Regions from separate parts of the Flavobacterium kingsejongi genome, predicted to be linked through region 2. Evidence: riboswitches for the same ligand, from Rfam matches in the RefSeq annotation. Region 2 holds a riboswitch; the other holds the start of a gene.

Region 1 (4,667 bases), 580 kb from region 2:
GTGGAATCTTTCCGCAGGGGACTCTTTTGCATAATTTTAATTTTTTAAAATATAGCATTCAGCCTCTGCCATTCGCAGAGGCTTTTTTTTTATATAAAATTCAATAACGGGAGCAAGCCAATTTTGGCAGCACTAAAAAGAAATAAAAATGACAGCAGGAACAACAATTTGTATGAATATGATTTGCCGCATTATGATGTGCTGCTATCGCTGTTGCCATTGCCAAATGAAATGACTTAATCTTAGTTTTTATATCTAGTGAAGAGTCCTTTTGGCAGCCAGGCCAAAAGGGCTTTTTTATTTTCAGTAACAAACCATCAACTTCAATATACCTAAAATCATGAGTACAACTTCCATAAACGTTCTGGGATATGCCAGAAGCAAAGAACAATTTGTAGTAAAAACCCAAAATGCCGATGTGAGGATAGGGACTAATTCCCGTTATCCCGAACTCAGTGGCGCGAGCCCCTATGAATATATACTCGCCGGATTCGCCGGATGTATCAATGAGATCGGAAAAGTAGTTGCCGCAGAGCTGAATTTCGAATTAAAATCCCTGCAGGTAGAAATTTCGGGAGATTTGGATTTCCAAAAGTTTGAAGGTATCGCTACTGGGGAACGTGCGGGATTCAGCCGTATTGAAATCGTGCTGAAGCCAACAACGGAAGCCACCCTGGAAGAACTGCAACAATGGTTGAAAATAGTACAGTTCAGAAGTCCCGTATATGATAATCTGATCAACAGCACTCCGGTAGAGCTGGTTTTATATAAAGAATATTCCCATGTTGCGTAAAAGCAATACTGGAATCAAACGGTGTTATTTGTTTTTTTGTTATTTGTGAAGAGCACAATTTTGTTTAGGTTGTTGTGCTTGTAAAAAGGCTGTCTTTGAAATGTCAGTCAAAGACAGTTCTTTTTTAGGCACCGTATCAATTAATCAACCTGAACCCAACAATTAAAAATAAAAATATGTCAGTTCAAAAAATAAACATAGTCGTTTTTGGCCTTGGAACCATCGGGAGTACCCTGATCAACAGTGCCATAAAAGAACAGAAAGTACTACTCGAAAAAGAAGGACTGGACCTGAGTTTTCCAGTTATTACCAATTCAACAGTAGCCTTTTTTGAGAAAGAGTCCCTTAAAAACTCATGGGAAGCCAATTTTACGCAGTTCCCGATCCCATTCCAGTTTGAAGCTGTTGTAGCCTATCTGAAAGCCCAGCATTTGGAAAACCTGATTGCGATAGATGCTACCGGTAGTGATACGTTGGTCCGCGATTACGATACACTGATCCGTAATGATTTTGATATTATCTCGATAAATAATACGCTCTCCAGAGTGCATCCGGCTTTTAATACTGAAATCAATGGACTGCTGAGAAAATTCGGGAAGCAGTTTTTCTACCTGCATCCTGATGGGAAAAATAGTATGGAAACAGCAAAAGCACTGCTGCAGAAAATTATTGTGATAGCCAGGCAAAAGCAATTGGAAATAGCAGTATAACTTTTTCCTGTTGGTCCTGGGGGTATAGTAAAAATATCAGGGACGTAATGCCTAAAGGCCACACACAGCATTAATTTGGGCAAAGTGTTGTAAATTCCAAACATATTGCATTACTTTGCAGTGTTCATAAACATATTGACAGTTATCACGAAAGGCAGAGGGATTAGACCCGGTGAAGCCTTAGCAACCCTTTAATCTTTTAAAGAAGGTGCTACATTCTACCAAGAAATTGGATAGATAACATACAGAAATACTTTCCGGTATTCTCCGCTTTTCCTGATTACATACACATATTATTTTTTTCGAAACCAATAGTTCCGGCTTTTGCCATGCTGTTTTTGCCATACCTATTTGGATTTTCCAATAGGGAAGCTCACTAGGGTGCTGGCGCAAATGAAAAAGACATTGAACTTTTTAAGGACGTAGCTCCGGATTAAAATCCGAGAGTAACGAACCCATCAATAAATAAAAAGTATGTCAAGAATAAACGAAGCAATAAAAGAAAGAATCCTGGTCCTTGACGGTGCCATGGGAACAATGCTACAGCGGTATAATTTCTCTGAAGCCGATTTTCGTGGGGAACGTTTTAAGGATTTTCCACATCCGCTCAAGGGCAATAATGACCTGTTATCCCTAACCCAGCCACAGGCAATACGCGACGTCCACCGCCAATATTTTGAAGCGGGTGCCGACATTGTGGAGACCAATACTTTTTCAGGAACCACTATTGGGATGGCCGATTACCATCTGGAGGAACTGGTCTATGAACTTAATTATGAATCGGCGCGTATTGCCCGTGAAGTGGCAGATGAGTTTACGGCAAAGAACCCGGCAAAACCCCGATTTGTAGCCGGATCTATAGGGCCAACCAACCGGATGGCCAGCATGTCGCCTGATGTGAACGACCCGGGATATCGCGCAGTTACCTTTGATGACCTGAGAATTGCCTACAAGCAACAAACGGAAGCCCTTATTGATGGAGGTTCTGATTTGCTATTGGTAGAAACCATATTCGATACACTCAATGCCAAAGCGGCTTTGTTTGCCATCGAAGAAGTGAAAGAAGAGCGCAATATTGAAATTCCAATCATGGTTTCCGGCACCATTACCGATGCTTCCGGGAGAACACTTTCCGGGCAAACCGTAGAAGCTTTCCTGATTTCCATATCTCATATCCCCTTATTAAGTGTGGGGTTTAATTGTGCTTTGGGAGCCGATCAATTGAAGCCGTACCTGCAGCGATTATCCCACAATACCAGCTTTAATATTTCAGCCCATCCAAATGCCGGATTACCAAATGCTTTTGGGCAATACGACCAGACTCCTGAAGAAATGCAGGTCCTGATCCGGGAATACCTGGAAGACAACCTGATTAATATAATAGGAGGATGCTGTGGAACAAATCCGGAACATATCCGCCTTATTGCGGAAGTAGCCAGCGCTTATCCACCGCGTACTGTAGTTGCCCAATAATACGCATCAATACAATGTGCCGTACAGCACGATCATAAAAGAAACAAGAAAATGGCAGATGTTGACTGTAAAAGATATTTAAAATTATCAGGGCTGGAGCCCTTAATCATAACACCCGAAAGTGTTTTCGTGAATGTAGGGGAACGTACCAACGTGACCGGCTCCCGGAAATTCTTACGGTTAATCAAAGAAGAAAAATACGAAGAAGCACTGGATATTGCCAGGACTCAGGTAGAAGGCGGTGCCCAGATCATCGATATTAATATGGATGAGGGAATGCTGGATGGTGTTCATGCCATGACGACCTTCCTGAACCTGATCGCTTCCGAACCCGATATATCCCGCGTTCCGGTGATGATTGACAGTTCCAAATGGGAGATCATCGAAGCCGGATTAAAAATCGCACAGGGTAAAAGTGTAGTGAATTCCATCAGCCTGAAAGAAGGCGAAGAAAATTTTATCCGTCAGGCGAAACTCATCAAGAAATATGGTGCTGCGGTTATTGTCATGGCATTTGATGAAACTGGGCAGGCAGACAACTATGAGCGCCGTATTGAAATTTGTAAGCGCTCCTATGATGTGCTTACGCAAAAGGTAGGATTCCATGCTGAAGACATTATTTTTGATCCGAATATCTTCCCGGTTGCCACAGGAATGGAAGAGCACCGCCAGAATGCTGTTGATTTTTTCCGGGCAACCAAATGGATCAAAGAAAATCTTCCGTATGCCAGTATTAGTGGTGGGGTGAGTAATGTATCCTTCTCTTTTCGTGGAAATGACCGTGTTCGGGAAGCAATGCATTCTGTTTTCCTGTATTATGCTGTGCAGAATGGAATGACAATGGGGATTGTAAACCCTGAAATGCTGGAAATTTACGATCAAATCCCTAAAGACCTGCTGGAACATGTCGAAGATGTACTGTTAGACCGAAGGGATGATGCTACAGAACGACTGCTGGCCTTTGCCGAAAATGTAAAAGGCGGTACTAAAGTTACCGAAAAGCAGGCGCAGGAATGGCGTTCATTTCCGGTACAGGAAAAGCTAACCTACGCGTTGGTAAAAGGGATTGACGAATTTATAGAAACCGATGTTGAAGAAGCACGGCAACTGGCTTCAAAGCCTATAGAGGTTATCGAAATTAACCTGATGGCGGGAATGAACGTTGTCGGGGATTTATTTGGAAGTGGGAAGATGTTCCTGCCGCAGGTGGTGAAATCGGCACGGGTGATGAAAAAAGCCGTTGCCTATTTGTTGCCTTTTATAGAAGCTGAAAAACGCCCTCCAATACCTGAAGGCGGTGTGAAAACACCGGAATACTGGAAAAATAAAAACCCCGAGGCTTATGTGGCACTGGAGGACTACATCCAAACCCATAAAAATATCGGTACTCCCGGCGAAGAGGTTCTGGAAACCGCTTTGGCAGGTGGATTAGGTGGGTTTCAATTCACCCGGAATTATACTATAGGCGACTACTGCGCCGATTTTGTCTGTGTTCCCGAAAACCTGATTATCGAAATTGAAGATGCAGTGAACCAATTGCCTTCCACAACAACGACTCCAGAAGAACGTGGGCAGTTTTACCGTGCAGAAGGCTATCGTGTGCTTCGATTTACCACTTTGGAACTTACGGACTTCACCCAAAAAGCACTGGATCGGATCCTGGCTGTATTGCTGGCGCCGCCTTCGGGTGC
Region 2 (4,667 bases):
TCGGACAGTACTGCAGAAGCGGTCGGATGGGCTCCGGCACCTTTACCCACGAAAAACTGGGTATCGGCAAAACTCGTTTTCGTGATCACACCATTAAAAACATCATCAACATGAAACAGCCGATTCTCTGCATCTACAAATTTCGGAAGTACAAAAGCCGAAATAGCACCTTCTTTTGTTTTAAATGCCTGGGCAACCAGTTTAATCTTAAGCCCTTTCTCCCGTGCGTATTTTAATTCCAGATCACCTATATTATTGATACCAATATTGAAAAGTTCATCGGGTTGAGCAATAAAACCAAACGAGTGGGCGAGTAAGATCAGCAATTTGTATTTGGCATCAAATCCTCCGGTATCCAATATGGGATTGCTTTCTGCGAAACCTTTTTGTTGGGCTTCAGCCAGGGCTTCGTCATAGGAGATATTATCCTTGAATGTTTTGGTCAGGATGTAATTGGTCGAGCCGTTTACTATACCTTCAATAGATTCCAGCAGGTCATTGTCATAGTATTCTTCCAGATTCCGGATGATGGGCATACTGGCGCAACAGGCAGCTTCGTACAATAGCGGTACATTATATTTACGTTGCAGTTCGAGCAATTCTGTAAAATGCTCCGCGATCATTTTTTTGTTGGCGGAAACTACTGCCTTTCCACTTTTTAAAGCGGTGGAAACAATTTCAAAAGCAGCATCGGCATCATCAATGAGTTCTACAATAACATTGATTTCCGGATCATTAAAGATGTCATTTTTATCGAAGGTAAAATGGTCTGAACTGATTTCACGCGCTTTATTTTTATCCTTTACACAAATATTTTTGATGTTGGCCTTTAAGCCTGGTGTTTTCTGGAGGACTTCATATAAACCAAAGCCGACACAGCCGAAACCGAATAATCCTATATTTAATTTTTTTCTTGACATTGTATTTCTTAAAAGAGATTTTATTTTTTGGAATGCAGGCACACTTTTTTTTGGAAATAGTGGGCTTGCAGAAAGAGAAGCAGCGTGCTTTTTGCGATGGCGAACAAAGTGGGGTCACCCCGGTAGGCAAAACAAAAAGACACTGCCTGAAAGTAACGAATAGAGCTTCGAGGATTATTAGAGTACGTTGGCGGTTTCGGTGATGTTTTCATGTACTGCACTGGCAAAAGCCTGTTTCAGGTCGGCAATCAGGTCCTCTGCATCTTCGAGTCCTACAGAAAGGCGAATCAGGCTATCGGTTACTCCGGATTGATAGCGTTTTTCAGCCGGAATGGATTTATGGGTCATTTCACACGGCAGGCAACAAAGGCTTTTTACGCCTCCAAGGCTTTCTGCCAGTTTGAACAGTTTTGTAGAAGAGACGATTTTGGAAGCTAGTGCTTTGTCATCAATCACAAGATCAAAAGCAATCACGCCGCCAAAATATTTTTGTTGTGATTTGGCAATCTCATGATTGTGGTGGCTTGGCAACCCTGGATAATACACATTTTTGATTAGCTTTTCTTCGATCAGGTATTCCGCTATCTGTTGTGCATTTTCGGCATGTTGACGAATGCGTAACGAAAGGGTTTCGATACCACGTATGGCCAACCAGCTGTCGAAAGGCCCGAGTATCGCGCCGGAAGCATTTTGGATAAATTTAATCTTGGCTCCCAATTCTTCAGTAGCAGTAACAACCAATCCCGCAATAATATCGCTATGTCCGGAAATGTATTTTGTGGCACTGTGCACTACAATATCAGCCCCAAGGTCAATTGGTTTTTGGGATACCGGGGAAGCAAAAGTATTATCCACACACAGTAGGATGTTATGTGCTTTGGCCGTTTTGGCGATTGCACGGATATCCGATATTTTAAGGGTAGGATTGGTCGGGGATTCAATCCAGATCAGTGCTGTCTTGTCTGTTACTGCATTTGCAATATTAGCAGCATTTGTCGAATCGACATAGTTGATACTAATGCCAAATTTTTCATAGACATGGGTGAATAACCGAAATGCGCCGCCATAAATATCATCTACAGCAATAATATCATCGCCGGATTTCAATAGTTTGACTACAGCATCGATTGCAGCAAGTCCACTGGCAAAAGCATAGCCGTTTGTACCGTTTTCAAGTTTTGCAATAATATCTTCCAGTACTTTTCGGGTCGGGTTATTGCTTCGGGCATAATCGTATCCTTTGTGGACACCTGGCGCTTCCTGTACGAAAGTGGAAGTTTGGTAAATTGGTACAGAAATGGAACCGGTTAATGGATCTACGGGAATGCTGTTCAGGATTTGTGTTTGTTCGCTCATTTTGAAATGTTTTAAAAATGTTTTTATATTTTTTAATCAATAAAAAACATTCGAAACCAGATATCGAAAGAGCGGAAATAAAAAATGCTCTCCCGATAAGTCAGAAGAGCATATAATATGTTGAAGTATTATGTACTATTTTCTAAGCTTATCTATCCCTGCCAAAGCAAGGGTTGAATGTGGCACCTTATTCACATGTGAACAGGTTGCCAAGACGTCATCGGGTCAATTCCCTCGGTCTTTCTGGATAAGAATAATCTTTTAAAGAACTTGAGTGCAAATTTAGAGCATAATAAATGGTTTTACCAAATTATTTATTTTAAATTTTAAAATTATTTTTTAAAGTGTTGTTTTGTAGGTAGTTATTGTGTGTGTTTCTGTAGCTAAAACAGCCTTATTTTTGGATTTAGGCATTCTCTTTTTGAAAAGGAATGCAATCAGGGTGATTAAAATGATGCCCAAAAGCAACACAGAGACCAATAAAAAAATACTTTGGTTGGTCAGCAATTGGCTTTGGGTTTTTACCGATTGCATGATCGAAGCCCGGGCAAGCGCAGTTGCTTCTGTCAGGTTGAATCCTTTTCCAATATACGATTGGACCAAAGCGGCATTACGTTCGTTATAAACCGTATCATAAGGCGTCAAGTAGGCGAGGAACTGCTCTTTGTAGTGCTGGTTGTAAAAAAGCTGGAGGGTATAATATCCTGCAAAAGAATTCAGTGTGGTGAAAAAACGCACATTTCCCGCTACAAGGCTGCCTGATATTCCTGTAGTCACCGGAACAGAAGCCAATATAAAAGTCGCGATGGGGACAAATAACATACCTGATGCTGCTCCCTGCAGGAAGATAGGAATGATTAAATCGGTAAATGCCAAATCACTGCTCATGATGCAATACATCCAATAATTAAATCCCAGCATAAGCGCAAAACCCGTAACCAGGAAAAAGTGCAGTGGGAATCGTTTTTTCATGACCAGTTGGGAAGCTATGTACATCGTAATTGCCATCCCCAGAATATTAAAAAAAGCGAGTTGGATGTATTGGTAATTTGACCATTGTGCCATAACACTCACATAGTTGTAGACTAAATTGATCGTGTCTTTTAGCCCGTAAAAAAGGGCGAGTAAAATCAGCCCGATGATAAAATTTCCGGACCTGAAAATGCTAAAATGGATAATGGGCCTTTTACTTTTTAGCTGGCGTAAAACAAATAATGCAATCAGGAAAATAGCAGCAAAACTCGTGTAAACAATTGTAGGATCTTCAAACCAATAGTGTTTTGGGCCATACACCATGCAATAGGCTACGGCCAACATTCCGGCTCCCATGATAATATACGCTTTCCAGTCAATTTGATATAATGGGTATTTTTTATGGGTACGTTCCGGCCTGAAAATAAGCAATACAATAATAATCGAAAGGATCTGAAAGAGGATTACGATGTAATAAATCATCCTCCAGTCCATATTATCGATAATCCAGGCAGTAGGTGCACCCGCTGCCACGCTGCTTCCCAATAGCGTTCCATAAAAAACAGAATAACCGACTGCCTGTTTCTTTTCGTTATGCAGCCTGGAGAAAATTAAGGTCAGCATTCCTCCTGCAATCAGGCTGATAATGATACCCTGGAAAAATCGTAAGAGGATAAACATTTGGATATCATTGGTTTTCATCAGGAGCAAATTCAGGAATATTCCCACCAATAATACAGTAATCAGGTATTTTTGGGTGTTGAAATAATTCAGGAAACGTACCTGTAACGGAAGCGAGAATAGCAGTGAAATGTAAGTAACCTGAATCGAAAAAGTAATATCTTCCGGCTGTGCGCCAAAATAGGAAATTACATAATTTTGGGTCAGGGAGAACAGGGAAAATTGGACAATAGAAAACAGGAGGATCAGGAACAATGCAGTTCGCATTCCCCAGTTCCAGTTGTGGATCCATTCTTTAAAATAGATATTCTTGTCCATTTAGTTCTTTTTTACCGAAACAATTACATTCATCCCGGCTTTTATTTGTTCTATGTCTTTTTCTGAAAATTTTATTTTTACGGGGATACGTTGAGTAATTTTGACAAAGTTTCCCGTGGAGTTATCGGCAGGGAGCAGGGAGAATTTAGATCCCGTAGATCCGGCAATCGCTTCAATTGTGCCTTGGTATACCGTATTGTCATAACCATCCACTTTAATCTCAACCGATTGGCCTACATGCATATCCTGGATTTGGGTTTCCTTGAAATTGGCGGTTACCCATTTTTGGTTTTCATTGATAATGGGAACCAAGCTTTGTCCCGCCTGTATCTGTTGCCCTTCCTGTATCGTTTTCCTCCCCAGCCTTCCGGAATATGGAGCGGTAATCACAGTATATTCCAGATTGATTTTGGCATAATC

What was found. A riboswitch is a leader RNA that binds a small molecule or an ion and turns the genes downstream of it on or off. The one in region 2 is predicted to bind S-adenosylmethionine.
Region 1: it holds a riboswitch for S-adenosylmethionine, as region 2 does, so the genes downstream of both, FK004_RS07840 (homocysteine S-methyltransferase family protein) here and FK004_RS10510 (trans-sulfuration enzyme family protein) in region 2, are expected to answer to the same signal.

Annotation. Positions count from the first base shown of each region.
Region 1 is NZ_CP020919.1:1,813,858-1,818,524, forward strand. Features, by position in the region: gene FK004_RS07830 (OsmC family protein) at 341-793, shown strand; gene FK004_RS07835 (hypothetical protein) at 970-1,503, shown strand; SAM riboswitch class I at 1,643-1,747, shown strand; gene FK004_RS07840 (homocysteine S-methyltransferase family protein) at 1,978-2,976, shown strand; gene FK004_RS07845 (vitamin B12 dependent-methionine synthase activation domain-containing protein) at 3,028-4,667, shown strand, end outside.
Region 2 is NZ_CP020919.1:2,388,923-2,393,589, forward strand. Features, by position in the region: gene FK004_RS10505 (homoserine dehydrogenase) at 1-920, opposite strand, end outside; gene FK004_RS10510 (trans-sulfuration enzyme family protein) at 1,098-2,276, opposite strand; SAM riboswitch class I at 2,422-2,530, opposite strand; gene FK004_RS10515 (MFS transporter) at 2,616-4,247, opposite strand; gene FK004_RS10520 (HlyD family secretion protein) at 4,248-4,667, opposite strand, start outside.